Regions from separate parts of the Streptomyces sp. NPDC005791 genome, predicted to be linked through region 2. Evidence: riboswitches for the same ligand, from Rfam matches in the RefSeq annotation. Region 2 holds a riboswitch; the other holds the start of a gene.
The links. Region 2 has a riboswitch for cobalamin ahead of ACFYSH_RS13955 (ABC transporter substrate-binding protein). Riboswitches for the same ligand answer to the same signal wherever they lie in the genome.

Region 1 (5,664 bases), on a different contig from region 2:
TCCGGTCCACGAAGTGGCTCCCGGCCGGTACGACGATGAGGTCGGCCTCCTCCAGCCTGTCCAGGCCGTAGGGGGTGCTGATGGTGAACCCGGCGTGCGTCCGCAGCACCGGGCCCTCCGCCGAGACGACCGCGAAGTCCTGGACCGGCAGCCCGTCCTCGGAGCGGTCGAGCCCGAACACCTCGCACACGACGCCGAGTTCGAAGGGGTGGACCTCGTCGAGCAGCAGGGCGGCGACATTTTTCAGCATGAGGTCAGTGTGGCAGTAATTCGAGGGTGTGTGACAGTCCTGCCACTGCCGGATTCCTGGCTCTCCGGCGAGAGTGGAGCCATGAACACATTCATGAACTACTTGGCCGTAACGGTACTTTTCGCCCTCGTCCTGCTGCCCGCGCTCGTCGGGCTCGCGCGGGAGCGACGGATCGACCGTGAGCTCCGGGACGCGGAACGGAACCGGGAGGCGGCGCCCCCGCGCGAGGCGGACGCCGCACAGCCGGTCCTGGTCACGCGGCGCCCGTACCTCAGGTCCTGGGCACGGATTTAGAAGTCGTCGTCGAAGCCGACGGACCCCTCCACCGCCACCTGGTAGGCGGAGGGGCGGCGCTCGAAGAAGTTCGTCAGCTCCTGCACCCCCTGGAGCTCCATGAACGAGAACGGGTTCTCCGAACCGTAGAGCGCGGGGAAGCCGAGCCGGGTGAGCCGCTGATCGGCGACGCACTCCAGGTACTGGCGCATCGACTCCGTGTTCATCCCCGGCAGGCCCTCGCCGCACAGGTCGCGGCCGAACTGCAGCTCCGCCTCGACGGCCTCCTTCAGCATGTCGGTGACCTGCTGCTGGAGCTCGTCGTCGAAGAGGTCGGGCTCCTCCTTGCGGACGGTGTCCACGACCTCGAACGCGAAGTTCATGTGCATCGTCTCGTCGCGGAAGACCCAGTTGGTGCCCGTGGCGAGACCGTGCAGCAGGCCGCGCGAGCGGAACCAGTAGACGTACGCGAACGCGCCGTAGAAGAACAGGCCCTCGATGCACGCGGCGAAACAGATCAGGTTGAGCAGGAAGCGCCGGCGGTCGGCCTTCGTCTCCAGCCGCTCGATCTTCTCGACCGAATCCATCCACCGGAAGCAGAACCGTGCCTTCTCGCGGATCGAGGGGATCTCCTCGACGGCGTCGAAGGCCGCCGCGCGGTCCTCCGGGTCCGGGAGATAGGTGTCGAGCAGCGTCAGGTAGAACTGGACGTGCACGGCCTCCTCGAACAGCTGACGCGACAGGTACAGCCGTGCCTCGGGCGAGTTGATGTGTTTGTAGAGCGTGAGCACCAGGTTGTTGGACACGATCGAGTCACCCGTCGCGAAGAACGCGACCAGACGGCCGATCATGTGCTGCTCACCGGGTGAGAGCTTGGCGAGGTCGGAGACGTCGGAGTGCAGGTCGACCTCCTCCACCGTCCAGGTGTTCTTGATCGCGTCCCGGTAGCGTTCGTAGAAGTCCGGGTAGCGCATGGGGCGCAGGGTCAGTTCGAAGCCCGGGTCGAGCAGGTTCTTGTTCGGGGTCGTGGTCATTACTGGCAGGCCTCGCAGGACTCGGGGTTTTCGAGGGAACAGGCGATCGCGTCCGCGTCGGGAGCGGACGCCTGCTGCACGGGGACCGTGGCGGCGGCCGTCCCGGACGCCGCGCGGGCGATCCGGGTCGCCGGGCGTGAGCGCAGGTAGTACGTCGTCTTCAGTCCCTGCTTCCAGGCGTACGCGTACATGGAGGAGAGCTTGCCGATCGTCGGCGTCTCCAGGAACAGGTTCAGTGACTGGCTCTGGTCGAGGAACGGCGTACGGGCCGCAGCCATGTCGATCAGGCCGCGCTGCGGGATCTCCCACGCCGTGCGGTACAGCGCCCGCACGTCCTCGGGGATCCAGCCGAAGCCCTGGACCGAGCCGCTCGCCTCGCGCAGGGCCTCGCGGGTCCTGGCGTCCCAGACGCCGAGCTTCTTCAGCTCGTCCACCAGGTAGGCGTTGACCTGGAGGAACTCCCCGCTGAGCGTCTCCCGCTTGAAGAGGTTGGAGACCTGGGGCTCGATGCACTCGTACACACCGGCGATCGAGGCGATGGTCGCGGTCGGCGCGATGGCGAGCAGCAGTGAGTTGCGCATCCCGCTCTTCGCGATCCGGGCCCGCAGGGCGTCCCAGCGCTCCGGCCAGTTCAGCTCGGTGGCGTAGTGGTCGGGATGCAGGACGCCCCGGGCGGCGCGGGTCTCCGACCAGGCGGGCAGGGGACCCGACCGTTCGGCGAGGTCGCAGGACGCCTCGTAGGCGGCGAGCATGATCCGCTCGGAGATCCGGGTGGAGAGCGCGCGGGCCTCGGGGGAGTCGAACGGCAGGCGGAGCTGGAAGAAGACGTCCTGCAGGCCCATCGCGCCCAGGCCCACCGGGCGCCAGCGGGCGTTGGACCGGCCGGCCTGTTCGGTCGGGTAGAAGTTGATGTCCACCACCCGGTCGAGGAAGGTCACCGCTGTACGCACGGTGGCGTCCAGCCGTTCCCAGTCGATGGTGCCGTCGGCGACGAAAGCGCCGAGGTTGACCGACCCCAGGTTGCAGACGGCCGTCTCGTCGTCGTCGGTGACCTCCAGGATCTCGGTGCAGAGATTCGACGAGTGCACGACACGGCCCGGCTCGGCGGTCTGGTTCGCGGTCCGGTTGGAGGCGTCCTTGAACGTCATCCAGCCCTGCCCGGTCTGAGCGAGCGTCCGCATCATCCGCCCGTACAGCTCACGGGCCGGGAGGGTCTTGCGGGCGAGCCCTTTGGCCTCGGCGGCCCGGTAGGCGGCGTCGAACGCGTCGCCCCACAGGTCCACCAGTTCGGGTGCGTCGGCCGGGGAGAACAGCGACCACTCCGTGTCCGCGTCGACGCGGCGCATGAACTCGTCAGGGATCCAGTGCGCGAGGTTGAGGTTGTGCGTACGCCGCTGGTCCTCGCCGGTGTTGTCGCGCAGCTCCAGGAACTCCTCGATGTCCGCGTGCCAGGTCTCCAGGTAGACGGCGGCGGCGCCCTTGCGGCGGCCCCCCTGGTTCACCGCGGCGACCGAGGCGTCGAGCGTCTTTAGGAACGGCACGATGCCGTTGGAGTGTCCGTTGGTACCGCGGATGAGTGAACCCCGGGCGCGGATACGGGAGTACGAGAGACCGATGCCGCCCGCGTGCTTGGAGAGGCGCGCCACCTGGTGGTAGCGGTCGTAGATCGAGTCCAGCTCGTCCAGCGGTGAGTCCAGCAGGTAGCAGGACGACATCTGCGGGTGGCGGGTGCCGGAGTTGAAGAGGGTGGGGGAGGAGGGCAGGTAGTCGAGCCGGCTCATCAGGCCGTACAGTGCGGCCACTTCCTCGAGGGCGCGCTCGGAGGTGTCCTCGGCGAGGCCGGCGGCGACGCGCAGCATGAAGTGCTGCGGGGTCTCGACGACCTCGCGGGTGAGCGGGTGGCGCAGCAGGTAGCGGCTGTGCAGCGTCCGCAGCCCGAAGTAGCCGAAGCGGTCGTCGGCTCCGTCGGCGAGCGCCCGGTCGACCAGCGCGTCGAGGGCGTCGGCGTGCAGGATGACGAACTCGGCCGTACGGTCCGCGATCAGGCCCTCGCGATGGCCGACGGCGACCGATGCCGAGAAGGAGACAGCGCCCTGGCCGGCGGCCTCGTCCGCGATGGCCCGGGTGAGGAGCCGGGCGGCGAGCCGGGAGTAGGCCGGGTCCTCGGAGATCAGGCCGGCGGCCGCCTCGGTGGCCAGCGAGCGCAGCTCGGCCTCGTCCGCCCGTGCGCTGCGGCCGCGCAGTGCGGCGGCGGCGACCCGTCCGGGATCGGTGTCGGGCAGATCGGCGGTGAGGCCGGTCAGGGTCCGCAGCAGTGCGGTTCCGGGAGCGTCGGTCGTGCGGCCTTCGGATGCCGCGGCTGAAACCGGGTCGGCTGGCGCGATGGTCACTGGGGGCTATCCCTCGCTCGGCCCAGGGCCTGCGGGAGCGGGGCAGCCGGGCACGACGGTGCCCGGGGAAGGACAGCACGGCGCACGGCGTCCACCGGCCCTCCGCGGGGCCCGGACGTCTCGGCGTCCGGTTCGGTCGAGCCGGACGCACTGTCGACAGGTCTTCGGACTTCGGGGTGCCCGGAAGCACACCGATCACCGTTGCGGGACAGTTCCGGATTCGCACCGGATTCCCCTGCGGCGACAGCGAGGTCGAGCATACATGTGGGGGCTGTCGATCGACGTAGCCCCCATATGTTGTGTCGTGACGAGTCAGAGCTGCAGGCGGTACGTCAGGAGCGAGGAGCCCTCCAGCGGATTGCGGTCCAGCTCCGGAGTCGGTACGGAGCCGAGGCGGTGGGGCCAGCCGCCCGGTACGACGACGTCCCGGCAGGGTGGACCCTGCCGGGACGTCGTCGTACTCCGTGACCGCTGCTGGAGGTCAGTGACCGCCCGGCGCACCCGCTGTGGCCGGCGGGAGCTCGGCCTTGACGCCCGGGTCTCCGACGTCCGCCGTGTAGTCCGACGGCGAGGTCTCGTCCACACCGGCCGGGGCCTTCACCGCGTTGAGGACGAAGGTCAGCACGACCACGACGACGAGGTTCAGCACGAACGCGGTGAGACCGATGTAGCCGATCTCGCCGATGCCGGGGATCTCCTTCGAGGACCCGCCGAAGTGCTTCTGGGTCGGGCTGGCGACGCCGTACGCCGCCACGGTGCCGTAGAGCATTCCGATCGCCCAGCCCGCGATCAGGGCCCAGCGGTGGAACCATCGGGTGAACAGGCCGCCCACCAGGGCCGGCATCGTCTGGAGGATCCAGATACCGCCCAGCAGCTGGAAGTTGATCGCGACCGTCTTGTCCATGGTGAGGACGAAGGCGAGCGCGCCGACCTTGACCAGGAGCGAGACCAGCTTGGAGACCTTGGTCTCCTGCGCCGGGGTCGCGTCGGGCTTGATGAAGTCCTTGTAGATGTTGCGGGTGAAGAGGTTCGCCGCGGCGATCGACATGATCGCGGCCGGCACCAGGGCGCCGATCCCGATCGCGGCGAAGGCAACGCCCGCGAACCAGTCGGGGAACATGTTCTCGAACAGCTGCGGGATCGCGAGCTGGCCGTTGTCCACCTTGATCCCGGCGGCGATCGCCATGAAGCCGAGCAGGGCCAGGAGGCCCAGCATCAGCGAGTACAGCGGCAGGATCGTGGTGTTGCGCCGGATGACCTCACGACTGCGGCTGGAGAGCGTCGCCGTGATCGAGTGCGGGTACATGAAGAGGGCCAGCGCCGAGCCCAGAGCCAGCGTGGCGTAACCCCACTGGCCCATGTCACCCGGGACGAGGCCCGCGACGGGCTTTCCCGCAGCCTCGTTCTTCGCCGAGAACGCCTCGCCCGCCTTGGCGAAGATGTCGTCGAAGCCACCGAGCTTGATCGGGATGTAGATGATCGCCACGGCGATGACCAGGTAGATCAGTCCGTCCTTGACGAACGCGATGAGCGCGGGCGCGCGCAGCCCCGAGGAGTAGGTGTACGCGGCGAGGACGGCGAAGGCGATCAGCAGGGGCAGGTCCTTGATGAACCAGTGCGTGGTCTCGCCACCGCCGACGCCCATGACGTCCAGCACGGCCTGGATGCCGACCAGCTGGAGCGCGATGTACGGCATCGTGGCGAGGATGCCGGTGAG
Region 2 (5,664 bases):
CACCCGGCGGGCCACACCGCGCCGGCCGGTCTCGGCGAGAGTGCGGCCGTCGAGGGTGACGACGCCCGCGCCGGGGGTGAGTACGCCCGCCATCACCCGCAGGAGCGTGGTCTTGCCGGAGCCGTTCGGTCCGAGGAGTCCGACGGTGGTGCCGGGCGGCGGCGCGATGCTCACGTCGTCGAGGACGATCCGCCCGCCGGCTTCCCTGCCGACCCGCGCGGCCCTCAGGCCGTCGCCGGGGGTGCCCGCCCGGGTCATCCGTTTCTCCTCGTGCGGTAGAGGACCAGAACGAAGGCGGGCACCCCGATGAGGGAAGTGACGACGCCGACCGGAACCTCCTGCGGGTCCAGGACGGTCCTGGCCAGGGTGTCGACCCAGACCAGGAACACGGCTCCGGCGAGCGCCGTCACCGGCAGCAGCCGCCGGTGCCCGGACCCGGTCAACGCCCGGGCGGCGTGCGGCAGGACGAGGCCGACGAACCCGATGGCGCCCGCCGAGCTGACGAGGGCCGCGGTCAGCAGCGCGGTGGTGCAGAGCAGCACGATCCGGGTGCGGGCCACATGCACCCCGAGGGCTGCCGCCGCGTCCTGCCCGAAGGCGAAGGCGTCGAGGGTACGAGCATGGCCGAGGCAGACCAGCAGGGTCACGGCGAGCACGGCGGAACACATCCACACATCGCCCCAGCCGACCCCGCTCAGCGAACCGAGCAGCCAGAACAGCACACCCCGGGTCTGTTCGGCGTCGGCCGCCGTCATCACGACGAAGGAGGTGAGTGCGGAGAAGAGCTGCATGGCCGCGACCCCGGAGAGGACCACCCGGTCGGTGGAACCGCCGAGGACGTGGCTGAGCAGCAGGACGAGGGCGAACGAGCAGAGGGCCCCGACGAAGGCGCCGCCCGAGATCGACACCGCTCCCCCGCCGACGCCCAGGACGACGACGACCACCGCGCCGGTGGACGCCCCGGAGGAGACACCGAGGACGAACGGGTCGGCGAGCGGGTTGCGCAGCAGCGACTGCATCACGGTGCCGCACACCGCGAGTCCGGCCCCGCACACCGCGGCCAGCAGGGTGCGGGGCATGCGCAGGTTCCAGATGATGCCGTCGCGTATGGGGGTCAGGCCTGCCTCGGTGAGGCCGAGGTGGGAGGCCACCGCGGACCAGACGTCGGGGACGGAGATACGGGCGGGCCCGATCGTGACGGCGACCGCGACGGACAGGAGCAGCAGGGCGAACCCGGCGCCCCACAGGACACCGTCGCGCAGCAGCCGGGCTCCTGCGGCCGCACCGGCCGCGGGTGGCTGCTCCAGGCTCATGTCCGGAGCGTGCAGAGCGTGTCCGGTCTTCGTCACCCCGCGAGCCCGAACGAACGCAGACCCGCGGCGACCTGCTCCACGCCCTCCACGGTCCGGATGGACGGGTTCATCGCCTGGCCGCTGAGCAGGACATACCGCTTGTGCCGGACGGCGTCCATGTTCTTGGTGGCGGGGTTGGACTCCAGGAACTCGATCTTCTTGGCGGCGCTCTCGGCCGTCTGCGACTTACGGGTCAGGTCGCCGATGACCAGCACGTCGGGGTTGCGGTCGGCGACGGTCTCCCAGTTGATCTGGGGCCATTCCTCGTGGGTGTCGTCGAAGACGTTCTCCGCGCCGAGTTCCTCGGTGATGATGCCGGGGGCTCCGCAGCAGCCGGCGAGGTAGGGGGCCTCGGCGTTGGCGAACCAGTAGAGCATCGTGGTGCCGGAGGCGTCCATGCCCTCGGTCGCCTTGCCGATACGGGCCTCGAGGCGGGCGACGAGAGCGTCGCCCCGCTCGGGGACGCCGAACACCCGGGCCAGCTCGCGCACTTCGGTGTAGACGCTGTCCATGGTCAGACGCTTCGTACGGGAGCCGTCGCCGCTGCCGCTGTTGTCCTTGGCCGTGCAGTCGGACGGCGAGACGTAGGTCGGCACACCGAGGTCCTCGAACTGCTCGCGGGGAGCCACACCGCCCTTGCCCAGGGTCGATTCGAAGGAGGCGCTGACGAAGTCGGGTTCCTGGTCGAGGACCTTCTCCGAGGAGGGACGGTTCTGCGCGATGCGGGGAACCTTCGCGTCGGCCTTCTCCAGGCCCTTCATCACGGGGTCGGTCCAGGTGGAGGTGCCGGCGATCCGGTCCGCCAGGCCCAGGGAGAACAGGATCTCCGTCGACCCCTGGTCGAGGGAGACCGCGTGCCGCGGGGCAGCCTCGACGGTCACGGTGCGCCCGCAGTTCTTCAGCGTCACCGGTTGACCGGCGCCGCCCCCGCTCTTCGCGGCTGTGGTCGATCCGCTGCCGCCGCAGGCGGTCAGCAGGACGAGTCCCGCGAGGAGCAGGGTGGTTCGGCGTACGGTGCTGGCTATGGGCGGCACGGAGTCCCTCGGCGTCTCTGGGCTCATGCGCGAAGCCCGTTACGGTGTTCCGCCTCCGGAACGGAAGCGGGTGCCAGCAGGTCTTCGGACTCGGGTTCGTCCGGACGGAGCGCCTTCCCGGTACACCCGAGGGTGTCCCAGTGGCAGTGGCCCCGCCCGTCCCCCTCACCGCTGCGCGTCAGCTCCGGATTCGCACCGGATTCCCTGACTCCACGTGGAGTGTGACTGGCTTCTGCAAGTTATCACGCGGCGCGGCGCGGGCCTCGGGGGCCGACGGCCGGTACGGCGCGCGGGCCCCCTCCGTACCGGCCTTCGGGCGGGTCAGCCCTTGGGGTGAACCGATTCGCCGCCTTGCGTCCACGGCTTCGCGCTCCGGCGGGCGAGCACGGACACCGCGCCCCAGTAGGCCAGCAGAACGCCGCGCAGGACCAGGATCTCCAGGCTCTCCCCCAGGCGGCCGTACAGGGTCTGTCCCCTGGTCACGGCGCTCATCGGGCGTCCGCCGGGCCCGTGTTCCAGGGGCCGCGGGGATCGTCGTACGCGTTCGCGTAACCGGGTCCGGCGATGGGCCAGTCGGCGAGCAGGGCCTCGGGCAGGGCGAAGGATTCGGCCAGTTGCGGGGAGTGCGCTGCGACGGCCGCGATCAGCTGCTCGGCGGTCTCCGGCAGGGCTTCGACCTGATCGCCGCTCAGGAGGCCTGCGGCCAGCAGGTCACCGCTGTTGCGGGCCACCCATTCGACGGCGAACAGCCGCTCCAGTTCTCCCAGCCGGTCCTTGGCGTCCCCCTCGGGCAGCGCCGCGCGGGCCTCCGCGTAGGCTGCGGCGGCCTCCTGGTACGCGTATGCCTCGACCCCGCGCAGGGCGGGGCCCGAGGCCGCGTTCCACCGCTCGAGGAGGTCGGCGTCGGGCGCCCGCTGCGCGCGCTCCCTCGCCCGGGCGAACCAGATGTCCTGGAGCGCGGTGAGGAGCCGGCCCAGGAAGCGCGGGTCGGCCAGGTCACCGGGGCTCGGGCCCCGGCCCGGGGCCTCGTCCTGACGGGGCTCGGCGGCGAAGAGCATCTCCGCCGCGGCCTTGGCGTACAGGGCGATGTTGTCGCCCTCCGCGGTGATGGCCCCCTCCACCCCTGTGACGAGTTCGGTCATGCCGTTGTTCTCCAGCAGGGCCTGCGCGCCGCAGCGTTCGCGGCTCTCGACGATGACGTCACGAGCCCGCCAGGTGATCCACGCCTTGGCGACGTCGACGAGTCTGCCGGCGTCCCTCCGGCCGTCCTCGCCCGTGCAGGCTTCCCACCGCTGCTGGGCCCGGCGGTGGAGGAGGCTCATGGCGAAGACCGTGGCCATGGCGGAGGCGAGCGGCCCGTGGTGGGTCCGGTGCGCGTTGACGGGCAGGGGCGGCGCGCCCCGCGTCCCGGAGATCAGCCGGTGACCGCCGTAGCGCACGGCGACGGCGAGGGTCGCGCGGGCCGAGCCCGCCGCACAGGCGCTCATGGACACGCGGCCGGGGACGACCCGTCCGATCGAGGTCAGAAAGCGCCGCCGCCTGTCCCCCGGGCCGGTCCTGAACTCCCCGGGGACCTCGCTCTCGTCGCCGCGTTCCAGCAGGGCGTCCCGCGCCACGAAGAGCCGGTCGAACGAGGTCAGGCAGTGGTCCACCGGACTTCCCATCCGGGCCGGGAGACGCCGCACGCGGACGCCCGGCAGTGTCTCCTCGTCGTCGGTGAGCGGCACCAGGAAGAGACGTACCCCGTGGTCGGATCCGTCGGCCACCAGACGAGCGGCGACCAGCCCGGACTTGGCTCCGCCCGCCGGGCTGGTGTTGGGCATGAACTTCTGGGCGCCCGCGTTCGGGGTGTGCAGGACGAAGCCGTTCCTCTCACGGTCGTAGGTCGCGGTGGTCTCCATGGCCGAGGCGTTGTTGCCGTGTGCCACCTCCGTACAGAGGAAGGTACCGATGCGCCGCATCGTCAGATAGTCGGACAGATCGCGACGGTCCGCGCACGCGTGGTCGAGGAGGCTGCCGAGGAAGAGGTTGTAGTGGATGCCCGCCACGGTGGTCAGCGCGGGGTCCACCGGGCCGAGCCAGGCGTGCAGAGCGGCCAGCGCCCGGGAGTCGGCGGCGAGGCGTGCCCCGCTGTCGAGGGAGAGGTTGAGGATCCGCAACCGGTCGTAGGCGAGCTCCAGTCGCTCCTCGGGCGTTCCGCCGGCGGGGCGGCGGAACGGTTCTGTGCTGATCAGCCGCTGCCAGAATCCGTGCTCGCGGCGGAATTCCGGGCCGAGGAGGACGCCGGTCAGCAGATCGGTGGTGGACGGGGGAGGGTTGGTGGTAAGGGTCACGGTCATAACGAAATCAACGACCGCGGTACGGGCGAGGACACCCTGGCCGCCCTACCGCTCCGGGACGGGCATGCTGGTCAGAGCCGCTGCGAGCTCGTGCCCGTCGGGAGGCAGCGCGCCGGCCCGTGCGACGGTCACCGCGGCCGAGGCCACGGCGTGGCGCAGCACGTCGTCCAGGACGGCGGCGTCCAGGGTGCGCAGACGTGCGCGGCCTGCTGCTCCGAGCAGTCCGTGCGAGGCCAGGGCGTGCAGGGCGCCCGACATGAACGCATCGCCCGCGCCCACCGTGTCCACGACCCGTACGGGCGGTGCGCCGATGCTCACCGTCACGCCCGGCAGGAACGCCGTCGCCCCACCGGCGCCCCTGGTGACCAGGACGACAGCCGGTCCGGAACCCAGCCACCGTTCGGCGGCCTCCTCCGGGGCCTCGTCCGGATACAGCCAGCGCAGGTCCTCGTCGCTGGCCTTGACGATGTCGCTCAGCTCCACGCAGCGCTCCGCCCGGTCCACGGCAGGGGCGTGCTCTCCCATCAGCGCGGGCCGCACGTTGGGGTCGTAACTGATGGTCGCCGCACCCCGGAGCGACCGGACGAGGTGCAAAACGGTGTCCGCGCCGGGCTCCAGGGCCGTGGCGACCGATCCGGTGTGGACATGCTGGGGCGGCTCCCGGAGCTGCACCGGGCCCAGCGCCCAGGTGATCTCGAAGGTGTAAGCGGCCCGGCCCTGGTCGTCGAGGTCCACCGTGGCGGCCGGGGTGGGCGCACCGCTCCCGTCGTCGAGGATCCGCACCCCGGCCGAGGCCAGGTGGTCCCGGACAAGCCGCCCGCCGGGGTCCGGGCCGAGTTGGGTGACCAAGGTCGTGCTCCGGCCGAGGCGGGCCAGGCCGTACGCGACGTTCGCGGGGCTGCCGCCGGGATGGATGCGGTCCGGCGTGCCCGGCAGCCG

Region 1: linked by a shared signal. The riboswitch ahead of ACFYSH_RS06915 (ribonucleoside-diphosphate reductase subunit alpha) and the one ahead of ACFYSH_RS13955 (ABC transporter substrate-binding protein) in region 2 are both predicted to bind cobalamin.

Annotation. Positions count from the first base shown of each region.
Region 1 is NZ_JBIAIP010000002.1:569,215-574,878, reverse strand. It holds gene ACFYSH_RS06930 (helix-turn-helix domain-containing protein) at 1-250, opposite strand, end outside; gene ACFYSH_RS06925 (hypothetical protein) at 332-544, shown strand; gene ACFYSH_RS06920 (ribonucleotide-diphosphate reductase subunit beta) at 541-1,557, opposite strand; gene ACFYSH_RS06915 (ribonucleoside-diphosphate reductase subunit alpha) at 1,557-3,947, opposite strand; cobalamin riboswitch at 4,085-4,219, opposite strand; gene mctP (monocarboxylate uptake permease MctP) at 4,429-5,664, opposite strand, start outside.
Region 2 is NZ_JBIAIP010000006.1:109,634-115,297, reverse strand. It holds gene ACFYSH_RS13965 (ABC transporter ATP-binding protein) at 1-258, opposite strand, end outside; gene ACFYSH_RS13960 (iron chelate uptake ABC transporter family permease subunit) at 255-1,313, opposite strand; gene ACFYSH_RS13955 (ABC transporter substrate-binding protein) at 1,346-2,413, opposite strand; cobalamin riboswitch at 2,444-2,631, opposite strand; gene ACFYSH_RS13950 (hypothetical protein) at 2,708-2,869, opposite strand; gene ACFYSH_RS13945 (acyl-CoA dehydrogenase) at 2,875-4,725, opposite strand; gene ACFYSH_RS13940 (carbohydrate kinase) at 4,771-5,664, opposite strand, start outside.